2 regions of the Gordonia alkanivorans genome follow, and region 2 is predicted to be linked to the other one. Evidence: predicted binding sites of a transcription regulator. Region 2 holds the regulator's gene; the other holds the start of a gene.
What was found. Region 2 encodes LexA, which represses DNA repair genes until DNA is damaged. Its sites were predicted from a motif close to CGAACANNTGTTCG; they were not measured.
Positions count from the first base shown of each region.

Region 1: C5O27_RS13150 (HNH endonuclease signature motif containing protein) is a predicted target of LexA. The motif match lies at 2,032-2,045, and genes of this name have one in related genera.

Region 1 covers NZ_CP027114.1:2,899,041-2,909,472, forward strand. The annotation lists gene C5O27_RS13135 (YceD family protein) at 1-259, shown strand, start outside; gene rnc (ribonuclease III) at 252-977, shown strand; gene mutM (bifunctional DNA-formamidopyrimidine glycosylase/DNA-(apurinic or apyrimidinic site) lyase) at 1,004-1,879, shown strand; gene C5O27_RS13150 (HNH endonuclease signature motif containing protein) at 2,103-3,491, shown strand; gene C5O27_RS13155 (OsmC family protein) at 3,595-4,053, shown strand; gene C5O27_RS13160 (acylphosphatase) at 4,058-4,339, shown strand; gene smc (chromosome segregation protein SMC) at 4,398-8,006, shown strand; gene ftsY (signal recognition particle-docking protein FtsY) at 8,003-9,544, shown strand; gene C5O27_RS13175 (ammonium transporter) at 9,755-10,432, shown strand, end outside.
Region 2 covers NZ_CP027114.1:3,043,391-3,053,822, forward strand. The annotation lists gene C5O27_RS13840 (DeoR/GlpR family DNA-binding transcription regulator) at 1-767, opposite strand, end outside; gene C5O27_RS13845 (putative PEP-binding protein) at 904-2,604, shown strand; gene lexA (transcriptional repressor LexA) at 2,582-3,289, opposite strand; gene C5O27_RS13855 (LysM peptidoglycan-binding domain-containing protein) at 3,527-4,063, shown strand; gene nrdR (transcriptional regulator NrdR) at 4,163-4,630, shown strand; gene hrpA (ATP-dependent RNA helicase HrpA) at 4,604-8,590, opposite strand; gene C5O27_RS13870 (aminotransferase family protein) at 8,613-9,890, shown strand; gene C5O27_RS13875 (alkyl hydroperoxide reductase) at 9,963-10,432, opposite strand, start outside.

The DNA of each region.
Region 1 (10,432 bases), 140 kb from region 2:
AGACGACGTGCACCGCATCGTCGACGACCGCATCGATCTCGAGCAGTCGATCATCGACGCCGTCGCTCTGGAACTGCCGATGTCGCCGCTGTGTTCGGAGGACTGCCCCGGGCTCTGCCAGGTGTGCGGCATCCGGCTGGCGGTGACCGAGCCGGGGCACGCGCACGAGCTGATCGATCCCCGCTGGGCCGGTCTCGCGAACAAGTTCTCCGAACTCGCAGAAGACGGGAACCCGGACGACCAGGAAAGTCGTGACTGAAAGCACACGTGAGGAGGGTCGGCGGGCGCTGCTCGCCGCACTCGACACCGACATCCCCGAAGACCTTCTGACGCTGGCGCTCACGCACCGCTCGTACGCCTACGAGCACGGCGGTCTGCCGACCAACGAGCGCCTCGAGTTCCTCGGTGACTCCGTCCTGGGCGTGGTGATCACCGAGCGCCTGTACCTGCATTTCCCCGACCGTCCCGAGGGTGAACTCGCGAAGATCCGTGCGAGCGTGGTCAACATGCACGCGCTCGCCGACGTGGCACGCGGTCTCGGCGACGAGGGTGGCCTGGGCAAGTACCTGTATCTCGGCCGTGGCGAGGAGATGACGGGCGGTCGAGACAAGGACTCGATCCTCGCCGACGGTCTCGAATCCCTGTTCGGCGCGGTGTTTCTCAGCCACGGCCTGGAGACCTCGCAGCGGATCATCCTGCGCCTCTTCGACGAACGCATCGAGAAGGCCGGACAGCTCGGCGCCGGTCTGGACTGGAAGACCTCGCTGCAGGAGCTGAGCTCCGAACGCGGCTATGGCCCACCGCAGTACCAGATCTCGTCCACCGGCCCGGATCACAACAAAGAGTTCACCGCGATCGCGATGATCGCGGGGGAGAACCTCGGCGAGGGCGTCGGACGCACCAAGAAAGAGGCCGAGCAGCAGGCGGCGGCCCACGCGTGGAAGGCGCTCACCGAACGCGCCGAAGCGTCGTCGTGACAACAGCGTCGTGACAACAACTCTTCATGCCTGAACTACCCGAGGTCGAGACCGTCCGCATGGGTCTCGAGAAGCATCTGACCGGACGGACCGTGACCGCGGTCGAGGTGCTGCATCCGCGTGCCGCCCGCCGCCACGTCGGCGGCGAGCCCGACCTGATCGGTCGCCTCGCGGGCAAACACGTTACCGGAGTGCGGCGTCGCGGCAAGTACATGTGGATCGACGTCGCCGACGACACCGACCGTGCCGCCCTCGTCGTGCATCTCGGCATGAGCGGGCAGATGCTCATCGCCCGCGACGGGGCGCCCGACCACACCCATCTCCGCATCCGCGCACACCTCGACGACGACAACGAACTGCGGTTCGTCGATCAGCGGACCTTCGGAGGTTGGCATCTCGACGACTATGCGGTCTCCGATGACGCGGCCGACATTCCGGTGTCGGTGGCGCACATCGCTCCCGACCCGTTCGATCCGGCCTTCGACGCGGCGGCCGTCGTGAACCGTATGCGCGCCAAGCACTCCGAGATCAAGCGCGTCCTGCTCGACCAGACCGTCATCTCCGGCGTCGGCAACATCTACGCCGACGAGGCACTGTGGCGGGCCCGACTTCACGGTGCGCGTGTCGCCGAGACGATCTCGCGCAAAAAGCTGCTCGAACTGATCGAGGCGGCCACTGCGGTGATGACCGAGGCGGTGGAGGTCGGGGGCACCTCCTTCGACGCGCTGTACGTCAACGTCAACGGCCAGTCGGGGTACTTCGAACGCTCCCTCAACGCCTACGGGCGTGAGGGGCAGCCGTGCCGGCGATGCGGGGCGATCATGCGCCGGGAATCTTTCATGAACCGCAGCTCTTACTTTTGCCCGAAGTGCCAGACTGCTCCACGGCGTCGCACACGTTGAGTCCGTAGTGCTCCCTGCGCTTACGTGCGGAGCGTGACCGCGGCGAAGCCGCTGTGCAGGCATCGACGAGTCCGGTGAAGGCTTCGAGCGTTCCGCGGAACGCTCGAAGAGCCTTGGCCAGCTGTTTTGTCGGTGGGCGCCGCTAAGTTGTTCGTATATCCGTTCGAACAGCTGGGGGCTTGGGGTGTCTGTTTCGGTGCTGCACGGTGAGAATGTGTCGTCGATGTTCGATGGCGCGGATCCGGCGTCCTTGTCCGATGACGTGTTGGAAAGCAGAGTGCTGGGTTATGCCGCGCAGATCACCGCGCTCACGGCCGAGTTCTTGTCTCTGGTGGCGGAATTGGATGAGCGGGAGTCGTGGCCGGGTGTGCATTCGCTCGCGCACTGGCTCTCGTGGAAGGCGGGTGTCTCTAAACGCACAGCGCAGGAGCAGGTACGGGTGGCGAAGGCTCTGACGGAGTTGCCGTTGATTCGGCAGGCGTTCGGTGCGGGGCGGTTGTCGTATTCGAAGGTGCGGGCGTTGACGCGGGTCGCGACCGCGTTGCGGGAGAAGGAACTGGTGAATCTGGCGTTGTCGTGTACGGCGTCGCAACTGGAGCGGGCGGTCCGTGCGATAGGACAGATCGACCGGGATCGTGGCATCGAGTCGGAGAATCGCCCACCGGTGGAGTCGACAGGCCGGTGGAAGTGGAATGCGGATGGCTCCTTGTCTGTGTCGCTGACGCTGTCTCCGCTAGACGGTGCCCGGCTTCTTGCCGGTGCGGTCCGGGCAGAGTACGAACGCACCCGGACCTGCGACGATGCGGATCTGTCCGCGGTGTCGAGCGTTCCGCGGAACGCTGCAAGCGAGTTGGAAACCGTGGATGGGGAACCGGACTCCGAGGTCAAACCGGCGAATCGTCGGGACCTGTGGCGAAATGTGCCGTCGAATCTGGCGCCGGCGTTGGTGGCCATGGCAGACATGGTGCACGAGGGGATCGCGATGCCTGATCTCGCACCGGGAGCCGAGATCCTGATACATACCGACGAGGGTGGGCAGCAGGCACACCTTGATGACGGGCCGGCACTGTCGGAGGCTGAGTTGGACGAGGCGCACTGCGGTGCTGCGGTTCGGAAGGCGTTGTCCAGCAGGGTTTCCGGAGCGCCGGGGAAGTTGGCGTTGCTGGGGTTGGGGCGTAAGTCGCGGACGCCGAACAAGGCACTCGTCAGGGCGTTGTTCGTGAGAGACCGGTGCTGTCAGATGCCCGGCTGTGAACGCACACGGCATCTGCACGCCCATCACGTGGTGTTCTGGTCGGCCGGTGGGGAGACCGAGTTGGACAATCTGATCTTGTTGTGTGGAAGCTGTCACCGTGCGTTGCATCGGGGTGAGTTCAGTATCACCGGGCATGGGTCGCAACGGTTTTCGTTCCACCGGCCGGGCGGTTCAGTGATCGACGTGAGTCCCGCGACACACGTGCCGGGGCAATGGTCGCCTGATGCGCGGGTGGCCGCGGATTCGACGGTGCCCGTGGGCGGCGGCAAGCTCGACCTCGGGTATGCGACCGAGGTGATCCACGCGGTGCGGGAATGGAAAGAACGCAACGCAAGCCGAGAGGCGGGAGCTGCCTGACGACGTCGGGCACGACCGGTTCGGGAATTCGTCCTGATCCACGGCTCTTACTATGGTCAGCGGTGCCAGCGCCGCCCCGCCGCCTGAGAGGACTCATCCCAGCATGACGATCGAACAGAACACAGCCACTCCGGCCCAGCCCGCGGAGCCCGCGCACACCGACCTCTGGGTCGAGCGCACCGGGACCCGGCTCTATACCGGCCGCAGCTCGCGCGGTGCCGAGGTGCTGATCGGCTCGCAGGATGTCGAGGGTGTCTTCACGCCGGGCGAGCTGCTGAAGATCGCGCTGGCGGCCTGCACGGGCATGTCGTCGGACCGTCCGCTGTCGCGCCGCCTCGGCGACGACTACGACGCCACGATCCGGGTCAGCGGTGACGCCGACCGTGAGAACGAGGTGTACCCGCGGATCTCCGAGATCCTCGAGGTCGACCTCTCCGAACTCGACCCCGACGCCGCGCAGCGCCTGCTCGTCGTCGTCGAGCGCGCCATCGACGCGGTGTGCACGGTCGGCCGCACCATCAAGGCCGGCGCCGAGGTCGACCTGAAGATCGAGACGGACTGACACCATGACCACCGACCGGGTCCGACTGTCGGCGTTCGTGCACGGCCACGTCCAGGGTGTGGGCTTCCGATGGTGGACGCGGTCGCGGGCCCTGGAGCTCGGTCTGGTCGGCTACGCGTCCAATCAGGCCGACGGACGGGTGCACGTCGTGGCCGAGGGGCCCCGCGACACAGTGGCGGCGTTGCTCGACGCGCTCCGGTCCGGAGAGACCCCGGGCCGGGTGGATCTGGTCGTCGACAGTCTCGAGTCGGCACGCGGAGACCTGACCGGCTTCCTCGAACGGTGAGCGCTGAACGGTGAGCGTTGCCCGAAACGCATCGCGATGGTGAGTACTCTGTACCGTCGTGCACCTCAAAAGCCTGACCCTGAAGGGCTTCAAGTCGTTCGCCTCGGCGACGACCCTGCGCTTCGAGCCGGGTATCACGTGCGTCGTCGGTCCCAACGGCTCGGGTAAGTCCAACGTCGTCGACGCCCTGACCTGGGTCATGGGCGAACAGGGCGCCAAGGCGCTGCGCGGCGGGAAGATGCAGGACGTGATCTTCGCCGGCACCTCCGGACGTCCGCCGCTGGGGCGTGCGGAGGTCACGCTGACCATCGACAACGCCGACGGTGCGCTGCCCATCGAATACTCCGAGGTCTCGATCACCCGCCGCATGTTCCGTGACGGCGCCGGCGAGTACGAGATCAACGGCAGCACCTGCCGCCTCATGGACGTGCAGGAACTGCTCTCCGACTCCGGTATCGGCCGCGAGATGCACGTCATCGTCGGCCAGGGCCGCCTGTCGGCGATCCTGGAGTCGCGTCCCGAGGACCGTCGCGCGTTCATCGAGGAGGCCGCCGGCGTCCTCAAACACCGCAAACGCAAGGAAAAAGCGGTCCGCAAGCTCGACGCGATGCAGGCCAACCTGGCGCGCCTCACCGACCTCACCGCCGAGCTACGGCGTCAGCTCAAGCCGCTCGGCCGACAGGCCGAGGTCGCCCGCCGGGCGCAGACCGTGCAGGCCGATCTCCGCGACGCCCGGCTGCGCCTCGCCGCCGACGACCTGGTGATCCGCCGAGCCGAGATGGCCGAACACGCCGCCGTCGAGGACGAGGTCCGGCGCCGCCAGGACGAGGTGGCCGAGCAACTCGACGAGGCCAACGCGCAGGTCGCCGAACACGAACAGCATCTCGCCGAGGTCACCCCGGCCGCCGCGGCGGCGAGCCGCGCCTGGTTCCGGCTGTCGGCGCTGGCCGAACGCGTCGACGCGACCCGCCGGGTCGCCGCCGAACGCAGCCGCTACCTCAGCGAGACCGCCACCGAGGCCACCGGACCCGATCCCGAGGAACTCGAGGAACAGGCCCTCGAAGCCGCCGAACTCGAGGCCGAACTGACCGAGGGCGTCGAGATCGCCGCCGAACAGCTCGAGACGGCACGCGAGGTGCTCCGCGAGCGCGAATCGATCGCCGAGGCCGCGGAAGCGGCACACCTGGCCGCCGTCCAGGCCATCGCCGACCGTCGGGAGGGTCTGGCCCGTCTGGAGGGCCAGGTCGACAACCTGCGGACGCGGTCGGAATCGGTCGACGCCGAGGCCGACCGCTTGACCGCTGCCATCGCCCACGCCACCGAGCGTGCGGAAAATGCTGCCTCACAACAAGATTCGGCGGCGAGCGAACTCGCGCAGCTGGAATCCTCCGAGCAGGCCCTCGACGAACACCACGAACGGTGCGTCGCCGCGCTGAACCTGTCCAACGAACGCGCCGCGACCCTGCAGGCCGAGCACCGCGAAGCCGAGCAGTCCATCGCCTCGCTGTCGGCGCGCGTGGAAGCCCTCGCCATGGGTCTCGAGCGCAACGACGGCGGTGCCTGGCTGCTCGACAACGCGCCCGACGGGTTACTCGGACCGATGTCGGAACTGCTCACCGTCGAGCCCGGTTTCGAGACCGCGATCGCCGGCGCCCTCGGCCCCGCGGTCGACGGCATCGTCACCGTTGACGGCATGGCGGCCATCCGTGCGCTCGAGGCACTCAAATCCGGCGACGGGGGACGGGCCGCGCTGATCTGCGGCGGCCTCACCGAATCCGTCCGATCACGAGACCTCGACCTTCCCGACGGTGCCCGGTGGGCGGCTTCGGCGGTGACCTGCGGGCCGGAGATCCGCAACGCGATCGACACCGTCCTCGCCGACACCGTCGTCGTCGACGATCCGGCCCAGGGACTCGAGATCGCCCGTCGCCACGGCGTGCGCGTGGTCACCCACGCCGGCGACCGCATCGGCCCCGCGTCGATCGAGGGTGGCTCGTCGCGTCGCCCGTCGACGCTCGAGGTGCAGTCGGCCATCGACGCCGCGACCGAGGAACTCGCCGCCACCCGCCGCCGCGTCGAAGAGCTGGAGGCGGCACTCGACGGTGCTCTCACCGAACAGCGCGAACGCCGCGAAGCGGCGGAGGAAGCGCTCGCCGCGCTGCACGAATCGGATTCCAGTGTCGGCGCCGCCTACGAGCAGATGGCCCGGCTCGGCCACGAGATCCGCACCGCCCGTGCGGAGGCCGATCGCTTCACGCGTCAACGCAACCTCTTGGAAAAGGGGCGCGCCGAGACCCTGGAATCCCTGCACGAACTCGAGGAACGGTTGCGGCTGGCCCGCGACGAGTCGGATTCCGGACCGGAGATGGCGGCCGACGACTCCGAGCGGTCCACGGCCGCGGCAGCGGTCGGGATCGCCCGCGGCACCGAGATGGAGGCCCGTCTGGCACTGCGCACCGCCGAGGAACGTCTCGCCTCGGTGCGTGGGAAGGCCGACTCGTTGCGTCGAGCCGCCCAGCGTGAGCGGGAAGCACGGGAACGGGCGCGTCGTCAGGACGAGATCCGCCGGCAGGCCGCGGGTGTCGCGGCGGCGGTCGAGCGGGCCGGTGCCCGGGTCGCCGAACGTCTCGCGGCGGCGGTCGCGTCGGCGCAGGCGGGTCGCGACGAACTCGAGGAGATCCGGATCGCGCGGTCGGCGACTCTCGACGAGCTGCGCGTGCGGGCCGGTGAACTGACCACCACGCTGAACTCGTTGCGCGACACCGTGCATCGCGACGAGGTGGCCCGCGCCCAGGTGGCACTGCGCATCGAGCAGCTCGAGGAGCAGATCCTCGAGACGTTCGCGATGTCACCCGACGACCTGATCGCCGAATACGGTCCCGACGTACCGATGCCGCCCTCGGCACTGGAGATGCAGGAGTACGAGGAGGCCAAGGCGCGTGGCGACCAGGTGGTGGCCCCGGCGCCGATGCCGTACGACCGCGCCACCCAGGAGGCGCGCGCGAAGAAGGCGCAGAAGGACCTCAACACCCTCGGCCGGGTCAACCCGCTCGCGCTCGAGGAGTTCGCGGCGCTGGAGGAGCGCTACAACTTCCTGTCCTCGCAGCTCGAGGACATCAAGGCCGCCCGCAAGGACCTGCTCGACGTCATCGAGGAGGTGGACGCCCGCATCCTGCAGGTGTTCACCGAGGCCTACGCCGATGTCGAGCGAGAGTTCGGCCAGGTCTTCCAGACGCTGTTCCCCGGCGGTGAGGGCCGCCTGGTGCTGACCGAGCCCAACGACATGCTCACCACCGGCATCGAGGTGGAGGCCCGGCCGCCGGGTAAGAAGGTGAAGAGGCTGTCGCTGCTGTCGGGCGGGGAGAAGTCCCTGACCGCGGTCGCGATGCTCGTGGCGATCTTCCGCGCCCGCCCGTCGCCGTTCTACGTCATGGACGAGGTCGAGGCGGCGCTCGACGACACCAACCTGCGCCGACTCATCAAGCTGTTCGAGCAGTTGCGGGAGAAATCGCAGCTGATCGTCATCACACATCAGAAGCCCACGATGCAGATCGCCGACGCCCTCTACGGCGTCAGCATGCGCGGGGACGGCATCACGACCGTCATCTCGCAGCGCATGCGCGGCGTGAACATGCCCGTGGCTCAACAGGAGGACACCAGCCAGTGAACACCGGAATCATCATCGGGATCGTCATCGCGGTGGTCGTCATCGCCGCGCTGATCGTGCTCGGACTGGTGCTGGCGCGTCGTCGTCGCATCTCGCTGTCCGACACCACGACGCAGCCGGAGATCGTCGACGGCACCACGCGTCAGGTCGACCGGTCCGGGGGATACCAGGCGGGGTCGGGCTTCAGTTTCAGTCGCGGCGACACAGCCCTGGCCGAACCGCCGGCGCGCAAGCCGGAACCGCAGCCCAAGACGGAGCCCCAGCCCAAGCCCGAGCCGCCCGTCCAGCCGGCCGGCGAGCGTACCGACGTCGACGGCCAGCCCACGGTCGGGGACGACGCCGCGGTCCCGCGTGACTCCCACCGCCGCGGGATCACCGAGGTGCCCCTCCCGGATGTGATCGAACCGGCCGAGGCGGAGCCGGAGACTGTCGAGCCGGAGACGACCGAGCCGGAGGCGAAGGTCGCAGAACCGGAAACCACCGAGCCGGAGGCGCCGGAGGCAGCCCAGGCCCCGGCGGTCGAGACTCCGGCGGTCGAGGAGCCGGTGGTCGAACCTCCAGTGACCACAGCGCCCGACGATGCGTCGGGTGCGGTGGCGGCACCGCCGCGCGAGGAGATCGCGCCGACTGCGGGGCGTCTGGGCAAGCTGCGCGGACGGCTGTCGCGGTCGCAGGGTGCGATCGGCAAGAGCGTGCTCGGTCTGCTCGGCGCGGGTGACCTCGACGAGGACAGCTGGGAGGAGATCGAGGACACCCTGCTGATGGCCGACCTCGGTACGGCCACCACCATGACCGTCGTCGAGAACCTCCGTACGGAACTGGCCGCCAACCCGGTGAAGAACGCGGGGGAGGCGCGGGCTCTCCTGAAACGGGTGCTCGTCGAGCAGCTCGATCCGACCCTGGACCGGTCGATCCGCGCGCTGCCGCATGCGGGGCGTCCGGCCGTCGTGCTGGTGGTCGGGGTCAACGGCACCGGAAAGACCACGACCACCGGCAAGCTGGCCCGTGTTCTCGTCGCCGACGGGCGTCGCGTACTGCTGGGGGCCGCCGACACCTTCCGTGCGGCCGCCGCCGATCAGCTGCAGACCTGGGGTGAGCGGGTCGGAGCGGAGATCGTGCGCGGCAAGGAGCAGGCCGATCCGGCCGCCGTGGCGTTCGACGCGGTCGACCGCGGGATCGCCACGGGTGTCGACGTCGTCATGATCGACACCGCGGGCCGACTGCACACCAAGACCGGCCTGATGGACGAGCTGGGCAAGGTCAAGCGAGTGGTGGAGAAGAAGGCGCCCGTCGACGAGGTGCTGCTCGTGCTCGACGCCACCGTCGGCCAGAACGGTCTGATGCAGGCGCGGGTGTTCGCCGAGGTCGTCGACATCACCGGCGTGGTGCTGACCAAGCTCGACGGCACGGCCAAGGGCGGCATCGTCTTCCATGTCCAGAAGGAGCTCGGGGTGCCGGTGAAACTGGTGGGTCTGGGCGAGGGCGCGGACGATCTGGCACCGTTCGAGCCGGAGGCGTTCGTCGACGCACTGCTGTGAAGTCGATTCACGATCGGCAAACCGGGGCGCAGTAGTGCCGGGATGAAACTGAGACAGGCCTCAGAGGCAACCTCGTATTTTACCTGAGCGAAATATAAATCGTTCATCGGGTTACGTGCCCGAAACGTCAAGGCACCACTGCCGAAACCGAGTGCCGACAAAGTCTTGGGAGGCGCCGAGCCGTCGGCGCATCCTGAGGAGGTTTTCACAGTGGTTTTGGCTCAGTTGCCAAACGAATCGTTTGGTCCGATCGACACGGGCAACACGGCATTCATGCTTGTGTCGGCCGCGCTTGTGTTGCTGATGACCCCAGGTCTCGCGTTCTTCTACGGGGGGTTGGCGCGCGGCAAGTCCGTCCTGAACATGATGATGATGTCGTTCGGTGCGTTGGCGTCGATCAGCGTCGTCTACGTCCTGTGGGGCTTCTCGATGTCGTTCAGCGACGGCATCACCGGTAAGAGCGATATTCTCGGTCTCTTCGCCAACCCGTTCGCGCTGTTCGGCTCAGATCAGCTCATGAGCACGATCGGCGAGGGAGACACCGAGCAGTACGTCACTGCCGGACTGTCGGTGCCCGCCGTCATCTTCATGGGATTCCAGCTGACCTTCGCGGTCATCACCGTCGCCCTCATCTCCGGTGCGCTCGCCGAGCGCGTCAAGTTCTCGACCTGGATGGTCTTCACCGTCATCTGGTCGACGATCGTCTACTTCCCGCTGTCCCACATGGTGTGGGGCGGACTCGTCGGTGGTGGCGGACTCCTCGGCGCCGGCGAGGACAGCATCGCGGCGAAACTGTTCGGAACCACCGACGGTGAGGCGAATGTCGCACCGATCGACTTCGCGGGTGGCACCGTCGTGCACATCAACGCCGGTATCGCGGCGCTGGTG
Region 2 (10,432 bases):
GCGATCACGACCTCGACGCCGCGGGCGGACAGTGCGGCCGAGAACTGCGGATCGATGCCGGAATCGGTGATGAGAACGTCGATGTCGTCGATGCCGGCGAAACCGGACAGCTCCTCGCGCTCCATCTTCGAACTGTCGGCGAGGACGACGACGCGGCGGGCTGCGGCGACCATCGCCGCCTTCACCGCCGCCTCGTCGGGATCGGGGGTGGACAGACCGTGCGCCTCGCTCAGGCCGTTGGTGCCGATGAACGCGGTCGTCACGCGGAGTCGGCCGAGCGCGGCGACCGTTTCGGCGCCGACCGTCGCCTGCGTGAGTCCGCGGACGCGACCGCCGAGGGAGTGGAGACCGTCGGCATGGCGTCCGGCGAGCAGCCCGGCGATCGGGAGGCTGTTGGTGATCAGTGTGAGATCGCGGTCGCGCGGCATGGCCTCGGCGGCCCGGAAGGTGGTGGTGCCGGCGTCGAAGAGCACCGATCCGCCGTCGGGCGGGAGGAAACGAAGCGCGGCACGGCCGATCGCGGCCTTCTGCTCGGTCTGTTCCGTCTCGCGCTCGTCGATGCCGAGTTCACCGATCACGCGCAGGACCTCGGGGCGGACGGCACCGCCGTGGACTCGCTGCAGGTGCCCGGCACGTTCGAGCACCGCGAGGTCGCGGCGGACCGTCTCACTGGTCACGTCGAACTTCGCGGCGAGCTCGGCGACCGAGGCGCGTCCTGCGACGCGTACCTCCTCGGCGATGGCCTGCTGTCTCTCCTCGGCGTACACACCGGCTCCGTTCTGATCGTTCCCGTGGCGCTGATCGGGTCGTCCAATGTGGGAACATGCGGCTTTGCGTGTTGTAGTAATTGTGTTTACGCCTGTTTGTGTTGACAAGTCAAGAAGAATTTGTAACCGTGGTCACATGACGCAGATTCTGACGGGGACGCCGGTTGTCGGTGGTGTGGCTCTCGGGCCCGCACTCTGGCCGGGACGCCGACCCGACCACTCCGCAGAGGCACTGGGCGCAGGCGTCGAGATCGCCGAGGACCGTCGCGCCGACGAGGCCGAACGGTTCACCGCCGCGGCGGCCGCGGTCGCCGCGCGCCTACGTGAGCGTGCATCGCAGAACACCGGCGTCGCCGCCGAGGTGCTCACCGCAACGGCCGGACTCGCGGAGGACCGCGGCTGGATCGGTGCCGCCTCGGGTCTGATCGCCAAGGGCGCCTCGGCGCCGTCGGCCGCCGTCGCCGCCACCGAACAGTTCGCCGCCGTGTTCACCAAGCTCGGTGGGCTCATGGCCGAGCGCGTCACCGATCTCAACGACGTCCGCGACCGCGTCCTCGCCGAACTCCTGGGCCTCCCCGAGCCCGGCGTGCCCACGCCGGACGTGCCCTCGGTCCTCCTCGCCGACGACCTCGCGCCCGCCGACACCGCGGGGCTCGATCCCGCCACCACCATCGCGCTGGTCACCCGCCTGGGCGGGCCCACCAGCCACACCGCGATCATCGCCCGGCAGCTCGGCATCCCGTGTGTCGTCGCGGTCCCCGGTCTCGCCGGGATCGACTCGGGCACGGTGATACTCGTGGACGGCACGACAGGCGAGATCGTCGTGCAACCCGACAACGCCGCCGCGCGGGCCCGTGTCGACGAGTACACGCGTCAGGCCGCACGGGTCGCCGGCTGGTCGGGCCCGGGTCGCACCGCCGACGGTGTGGAGGTGGCGATCCTGGCCAACGTCGCCGACGGATCGTCGGCCCGTGCGGCCACCGATCATCCGGTGGAGGGCGTCGGACTGTTCCGCACCGAACTGGCCTTCCTCGAACGCGCCGACGAGCCGTCGGTGGAGGAACAGGCGGACATCTATCGCGAGGTGCTCGACGCGTTCGGCGGCCGCAAGGTCGTCATCCGTACCCTCGACGCCGGCTCGGACAAGCCGCTGCGCTTCGTGTACCAGCCCGAGGAGGCCAACCCGGCCCTCGGTGTGCGCGGCGACCGGATCGCCTTGGCACACCCCGAGATCCGTGCCCATCAGCTCGACGCGATCGCGCGCGCCGCGGAGGGTTCCGAGACGAGCCCCTGGGTCATGGCGCCGATGATCGCCTCACCGGCCGAGGCGGCCGCCTTCGCCGCTCAGGTACGGGAACGCGGACTGGTCGCCGGGGTGATGATCGAGGTCCCCGCCGCCGCGATCCTCGCGCCGGCGATCCTGGCCGAGGTCGACTTCGTCTCGATCGGCACCAACGACCTCACGCAGTACACGATGGCCGCCGACCGGATGTCGGCCGATCTCGCATCGCTGACCGATCCGTGGCAGCCGGCGGTCCTGCACCTCATCGCGACGGTCGCGCGGGCCGGACGGGACCAGGGGAAACCGGTGGGCGTGTGCGGCGAGGCCGCGGCGGACCCGATCCTCGCCTGTGTGCTCGTCGGGTTGGGTGTCACCTCGCTGTCGAGTGCTCCGGTGGCGGCCGCCGCGGTCGGTGCCCGCCTCGGCGGCGTCTCACGGTCGACCTGCGAGAACGCGGCGACAGCCGCGCTCGCCACCACCGATCCGGCTGCGGCGCGCGCGGCTGCCGCCGCGGTTCTCGAGAACGAAGAGGTCAGATACGCCGCATCACGGTGACGACCTTGCCGAGGATCACGGCCTCGTCGCCCGGGATCGGGTCGAACAGCTCGTTGTGCGGCATCAGCCAGACATGACCCTTCTGGCGCTTGAAGGTCTTGACCGTGGCCTCGCCGTCGATCATCGCGGCCACGATGTCGCCGTTGTCGGCCACGTTCTGCTGGCGCACGACCACCCAGTCGCCGTCGCAGATCGCGGCGTCGATCATCGACTCGCCGACGACCTTCAGCAGGAACAGCGAACCCTCGCCGACGAGCTCGCGGGGGAGCGGGAAGACGTCCTCGACGGCTTCTTCCGCGAGGATCGGGCCGCCTGCGGCGATCCGGCCGAGCACCGGCACGAAGGTGGGCTCGGGTAGCGCACCACCGGTCGGTGAGGTGGGCGTCGGCGGCTCACTCGGTGCGATGTTGACCGCTCGCGGACGATTCGCGTCGCGCTTGAGGAGGCCCTTGCGTTCGAGCGTCCGCAGTTGGTGGGCGACGGAGGAGGTCGACGTGAGACCCACCTCGTCACCGATCTCGCGGATGCTCGGCGGGTAACCGCGCTCGCGCACGGATCTGCGGATCACCTCGAGAACTCCGCGCTGCCGCGGCGTCAGCGAGGCCTCGGCCGCCGCCATGTCTGCCGGGGCGACGGGCTCGTCGGCGCCCCGCGCTCCGGTGCGCTTACCGCCGTCATCGCTCATGATCGGGTTCCTCTCGATTCCGAACGTGCTGGTAGATCGCTTGTCTGACGACGACCCTAGCCGAGAATGCCGACCGCATCAAACATTTGTTCGACGTGTTGCGAGACAAGTGTCGGCGTGCCGTGCTACAAATCGAACATCAGTTCATCGAACAGATGATCGACAATCGAACAGTTCGAACGCCGACGACGCAGCCGGAGCACGGACAAGCGTTCGACCGGAAACACGGAGGGCATCATGCGCACCGCCACTCTCATCGACCCCGACCGCTCCACCGATTCGGTCCGTGGTGACGTCCTGGAGCGTCCGCGCCCGATGCGCCGCGGCGACGGCCGCCGGCCCGTCGACGGGCGTCCGGTGCCGGAGTCGGCGGTCCGGGTCCGCCGGGTCGCCTCCACCCGGTGCGCCTCGCCGGTCGGTATGCGGGGTCGTGCACCGGTCGTACCCGTCTCGCGTGTTGCGCATACCGCGCCCTCGGCCGTCATCCGGCGGCGTCGGCGCACGGCGACGGCAATTCTCGCCGGCGTCGGGCTCGCTCTGGCCGTGTGGGTCATCGCGGTCGTCGGTCAGAACTACGCCGCGACGGTCACACCTTCTTCGGTCGGCACCGAGGTCGTACACGTGCGGTCGGGCGACTCGCTGAGCACCATCGCATCGCGCGTCGCCCCCGAGATGCCGCGTGAGGCGGTCGTCGACGAGATCATCCAGCTGAACGACCTCCCGTCGAGCGGGCTGCGCGTCGGTCAGCCGCTGCTCGCCCCCCGGTACCACTGAGCACGGGCGGTATCCTCGATGTCACAGGGACCGGCCGACTACCGGCCTGGCATGCGGCGCGGCTGCACCAGAGTGTCCCGTGACCTGCGTGAGGATACGATGCGCTGCCCCTTCTGCAAGAACGACGACACCAAGGTCATCGACTCGCGTGTCGCTGATGAGGGGCAGGCCATCCGGCGCCGCCGCTCCTGCGTGGAGTGCGGGCGACGCTTCTCGACCGTGGAGAGCGCGGTGCTCGCGGTGGTCAAACGCAACGGCGTCACCGAACCGTTCAGTCGCGAGAAGGTGATGAGGGGCGTCCGGCGCGCATGCCAGGGACGCCACGTCGCCGAGGACGCATTGGCGCAGCTCGCCCAGCAGGTCGAGGACACCGTACGTGCCAGTGGATCGGCCGAGATCCCCAGCAACGAGGTCGGTCTCGCGATCCTCAAGCCGCTGCGCGACCTCGACGAGGTCGCCTACCTGCGGTTCGCGTCGGTCTATCGCTCGTTCGACTCCGTCGAGGACTTCCAGCGCGAGATCGACGACCTCCGAGCCGCCTCAGCCGAGTCGGTCAAGAGTTCGTAGGACCCGCTTCTCCGACACCGGGTACGCGGTGCCGAGCCGTTCGGCGAACAATCCCACCCGCAGCTCCTCGACGAGCCACTGGGCCTCGTCGTTGACGTGCGCCTTCCGGTGGTCGGGCACCTGAGTCAGTCGTTGCGCCCACCGCTCGGTCACCCGGTCGACGACGGCTACTCCGGCCTGATCCCGGGCCGCCGATGCGGGGAGCGCCGACAGGCGGGCCTCGGCGGCCGCGAGGTAGCGCGGCACATTCTCCAGATGTCGTCGTGCGGTGGCGGCGACGAATCCGTCGAAGACGAGATTGTCCAGCTGTTCGGCGACGTCATCGGCCGCGAGTGAACCGGCATGTCGGTCGATCGCGGCACGGACCGGTGCCACCCAACCGAGGGATTCGACGGCGAGAGAGAAGTAGTCCGGTGCCGACTCGGTGATCCGTGGACGCAACTTCTCGGTGAGCACGCGGAATGTCTCGGGAGAGCGCACCGCCGACAGGGTGCCGGCGTCGAGGCCCGCCACGACATCGCGGATGGCGCGACGTGTGCAGTCGGCCAGCAACGCATCGAGATCCGGGTAGGGGCTCTGGCTCAGCGCGAGTCGACCCGCGGCCCCGAGGGAACCGGCCACGCGGCGGTGCAGGGGCGGGATCGCCAGGTCGAGGAGCGCGACGATTCCTCTCGCCGCCAATCGATCACGGGTCTGCTCCGACGCGGCGTCGATCACGACCACCCCGCGCGTGCGTCCGGCGTCGTCGGTGATCGCGTCGATGGTCGGGTAACGGGTGAGGCGTTGTCCGGCGATGTCGACGGTCCGCTGTGCGGCGAGAGTGCCGATGCCCTCGTCGGTCCAGGCGCGATACAGGGTGCGCTTCACCGTCTTCGACGCTGCCGGGGTGGCCGCGCGCTGCAGTTCGGCGATGGAATCGGCTCGCGCGGTGATCTCCCCGGCGTCGTCGGCGACCGCGAAATGCATCCGTAGGTGGGCCGGAATCCGGTCGACGTCGAAATCGCCTGCGGTGACCGTCATCTGCGTGATCGTGGTGAGCTCGCGAGCGAGCCCGACCGTGAGTGGCTCGCTCCGTGGGGTGAGGCGGGCCAGTGCCAGTTCGGCGAAACGCTGTGCCGGCGACATCGACTTGCGTAGCTGCTTCGGCAACGACTTCACCAGTGCGGTGGCCAGTTCCGTCCGCATGCCGGGCACCGACCAGTCGAAACCCGCCGGGCGCACGTGGGGGAGCAGTGCGCGCGGGATCATCACGGTGACACCGTCATCGGGGGTGCCGGGCTCGAACCGGTAGCGGAGTTCGAGTCGGGTGTCGCCCTGCTGCCAGGCGCCCGGATAGTCGGTGGGGGCGGCTTCGGTACTCGCCGCGACGTCCTCCGGCTTGAGATCGAGCAGAGCCGCATCGGAGCGCCGCGCCTTCTTCCACCACGTGTCGAAGTGCCGTGCGGAGGTGACCTCGGCGCCCACCCGCTTGTCGTAGAACTCGAACAGCTGGTCCTCGGTGATCACCAGTCCGCGTGTGCGCATACGGTTCTCGACGTCGGAGGCGGCCTCGAGCAGTGCGCGGTTGCGTTCGAAGAACGGGTGCTGCGTGCGCCAGTCGCCCTCGACGAGGGCGTGGCGGATGAACAGTTCGCGTGAGACGACCGGGTCGATGGGGCCGTAGTCGACGCGACGACGCGCGACGAGGGTGACGCCGTAGAGGGTGACCCGCTCGTAGGCCATCGCGGCACCGCGCTTGGACGACCAGTGCGGTTCGCTGTGCGTGCGCTTGACCAGATCGCCGGCCAGCTTCTCCGCCCACAGCGGGTCGATGCCGGCGACCGTGTGCGCGAACAGTCGCGAGGTCTCGAGGACCTCGGCGGCCATGATGAACGGCGGCGGCTTCTTGGCGAGCGGGGACGCCGGGAAGATCATCAGCGTCGTGTTGCGCGCCCCGGTGAACTCGCGGCCCTCGGTGTTGCGCGCCGCGATGTTGGAGAGCAGTCCTGACAGGATCGCGCGATGGACCGCATCGGCGTCGACCTCGGGCAGGTCGGAACCGGCCGGACTCACCGGCCAGTCGAGATCCTTGACGATCTCGGTGAGCTGGCGATGCAGGTCCCGCCATTCCCGGATTCGCAGGAAGTGCAGGAACTCCCGTTCGCACATCCGACGGAACTTGCTGCTGGACAGCTCCTTGCGCTGTTCGTCGAGGTAGCGCCACAGCTCGACGTAGGACAGGAAGTCCGACTGCGGCACGACGAAGCGCCGGTGCGAGGCGTCGGTGGCCTCGCGATGTTCGGCCGGACGCTCGCGGGGGTCGGGCAGGGACATCGCGGAGGCGATGACCAGCAGGTGGTCGAGGCAGCCGAGTTCGCGACCCGCGATCAGCATCCGCGCGATCCGCGGATCCACCGGGATCCGGGACATCGAGCGCCCGACGGGGGTGAGGCGCGGCGGGCCGCCCTCACGGCTCACGGTGATCGCCCCGAGTTCGGTGAGCACGCCCATGCCGTCGCGGATGGCGCGCTCGTCGGGCGGCTGGACGAACGGGAAGTCCGCGATCTCACCGAGTTTCAGCGAGGTCATCTGGAGGATGACGGCGGCGAGGTTGGTACGCAGGATCTCCGGGTCGGTGAACGCGGGCCGGGCGTCGAAGTCGTTCTCGCTGTAGAGCCGAATGCACACACCGGGGGCGACGCGACCGCACCGGCCGGCGCGCTGGCGGGCGCTGGCCTGCGAAACCGGTTCGATGGGAAGGCGATTGACCTTGGTGCGGGTCGAGTACCGGCTGATACGAGCGGTGCCGGTGTCGATGACGTAGCGGATGCCGGGGACCGTCACCGATGTCTCGGCGACGTTGGTGGCCAGCACGATGCGGCGACCGTTCGACGGGGCGAAGACCTTCTGCTGGTCGGCGATCGACAACCGCGCGAACAGCGGGACGATCTCCGCGCCGCCGTTGCGGCCCGTTCCCGTCCGGCGCTTCAACGCATCCGCGGTCTCGCGGATGTCGCGTTCGGTGGGGAGGAAGACCAGGATGTCGCCGCGGCCGCCGGCCCACAGTTCGTCGATCGCGGCGTCGATGCCCTGGATCTGGTCGAGGTCGGCGTGTTCGCCGCCGCCGGTGTCGTCGCCGCTGTCGGGGCGCTCCTGCAGACTCAACGGCCGGTAACGGACCTCGACGGGGTAGGTGCGACCCGACACCTCGATGACCGGGACCGACATCTCGGGTGTGCTGAAATGCCGTGCGAAGCGGGCGGGTTCGATCGTCGCCGAGGTGATGATCACCTTCAGGTCCGGTCGTTGCGGTAGCAGCCGTCGCAGATAGCCGAGGATGAAATCGATGTTGAGGCTGCGCTCGTGGGCCTCGTCGATGATGAGGGTGTCGTAGCGCCGCAGCATCGGATCGGTGGCGATCTCGCGGAGCAGGATGCCGTCGGTCATCACGCGGATCAGGGTGTCGGCGCCCGAGCGGTCGGTGAACCGGACCGAATAGCCGACCGCGTCACCGAGTTCGGTGTCGGTCTCGTCGGCGATGCGCTTGGCCACCGAGCTCGCCGCGATACGACGCGGCTGCGTGTGGCCGATGGTGCCGCGGATGCCCCGGCCGAGTTCGAGGCAGATCTTCGGCAGCTGCGTGGTCTTGCCGGAACCGGTCTCACCGGCCACGACCACGACCTGGTGGTCCCGGATCGCGGCGGCGATCTCCTCGCGGGCGGCCGAGACGGGGAGTTCGTCGGGGAAGCGCAGCACCGGCACCGTGGCCCGGCGACGGTCGAGGCGGTGCCGGGCCTTCTCGACGTCGGCGACGAGCTGTTCCCATCTGTGCGGATCGGGGGTGCGGCCGAGTTTGTCGACCCGGCGGCGCAGACGGTGGGCGTCGACGATCGCGACCGCGTCGAGCGACCGCAGCAGTTCGGAACGGGAGATGCCGGGCTGAGGATCTCGCGGGGCTGGATCTGAGGACTCGACCGACATGATGACTCCAGGATATGGGTCGATGCCGGGGGCGCTCACCTCGCCCGGCATCATGGTGGGCATGTCTGAAACTTCTGGTGCTCTGTGGCACGGCTTCGCCGACATGGGTGCGGTGACCGCGAGTGGCCCCTTCGTCGTGACCAAGGGTGAGGGGACCCGTATCTGGGACCGCGAGGGCAAGGAATACATCGACGCGACCGCCGGTCTGTGGTTCACCAACGTGGGCCACGGGCGTACCGAGATCGCCGACGCGGTGTCGCGTCAGCTCGGCACCATCGCGCACTACTCCAACTTCGGGGACATCGCGAGCGACGTCACGCTGCAGCTCGCCGACGAGCTCGCCGCGATCGCGCCGGTGCCCGGGTCGAAGATCTTCTTCACCTCGGGCGGCAGCGACTCGATCGACACCGCGGTCAAGCTGGCCCGCCGCTACTGGGTGGAGCAGGGCAAGCCCGCCAAGCGCGTCGTCATCAGCCGCACCAAGGCCTATCACGGCATGCACGCCGCCGGTACGTCGCTGGCGGGCATCCCGCTCAACCACGACGGCTACGGCGAACTCATGCACGACGTGCAGAACGTCGACTGGGATGACGCGAAGAGCCTGCTCGGTCTGATCGAGCGGGTCGGCGCCGAGAACATCGCCGCGTTCTTCTGCGAGCCGATCATCGGCGCCGGTGGCATCTACCTGCCGCCGGCCGGATACCTGGACGAGGTCCGTGCGATCTGCCGCGACCACGACATCCTGTTCGTCGTCGACGAGGTCGTCACCGGCTTCGGCCGTATCGCCGGCAACTCGTGGTTCGCCTCGGCACGTTTCGACCTGCAGCCGGACATGATCACCACCGCCAAGGGGCTCACCTCGGGCTACGTGCCGATGGGTGCGGTCTTCATCGCGCCGCGCCTCGCCGAACCGTTCTTCGCCGGCGGCGTCTGGTGGCGCCACGGCTACACCTACGGCGGTCATGCCGCGGCCGCGGCCGCCGCACTGGCCAACCTCGAGATCATCCGCCGGGAGGACCTGCTCGCGGAGGCCACCCGACTCGAGGGCGACCTCGCGGTGGCCCTGTCCCCGCTGGCCGACCTCGACGCGGTGGCCGAGGTGCGCACCGGGCTCGGTGCGGTCACCGCGGTGCAGCTCGCCGATCCGGCGACGGCGCCGGCCACGGTGGTGAAGCTGCGTGAGCACGGCGTCAGCACACGCGCCGCCGGGCAGGGTGCGCTGCAGATCTCGCCCTCGTTCGTCATGACGACCGACGAGGTCGGCGAGATGGCCGACCGCATCCGTGCCGCGCTGAGCTGACGGCCCGAACACTGTCGAACAACACGAAGCCCGGCTGCCGAAAGGCAGCCGGGCTTCGTCGTGTTGCCTGGATCAGGCGTTCGCGAGCACCTCGGTGGTGGCGATGGCCTGGGCCACACCGGTCACGATCGAGGCGACCTTGAGGGCCTCGAAGATGGCCTCGCGGTCGACGCCGGCCTCACGCAGGGTGTTCTCGTGGGCGGCGACGCAGTGTCCGCAGCCGTTGATCGAGGACACGGCGAACGACCACAGCTCGAACGCGGCCTTGTCGACACCCGGGTTGCCGATGATGTTCATCCGCAGGCCGGGACGCAGGTCGTCGTACTTGCCGTCGAGGAAGCCGCGACCGCGGTAGAACACGTTGTTCATACCCATGATCGACGCGGCACCGAGTGCGGCGTTGTAGGCCTCGGCCGACAGGTTGTCAGCGGCCTCGTCGGCGATCTCGCTGAGCACCTTGGCGCTCTTGGTGGCAGCGGCGGTCGACAGCAGGGTTCCCCACAGCTGCTCCTCGTTCAGCGCGGTGGTGCGGCTGATCGAAC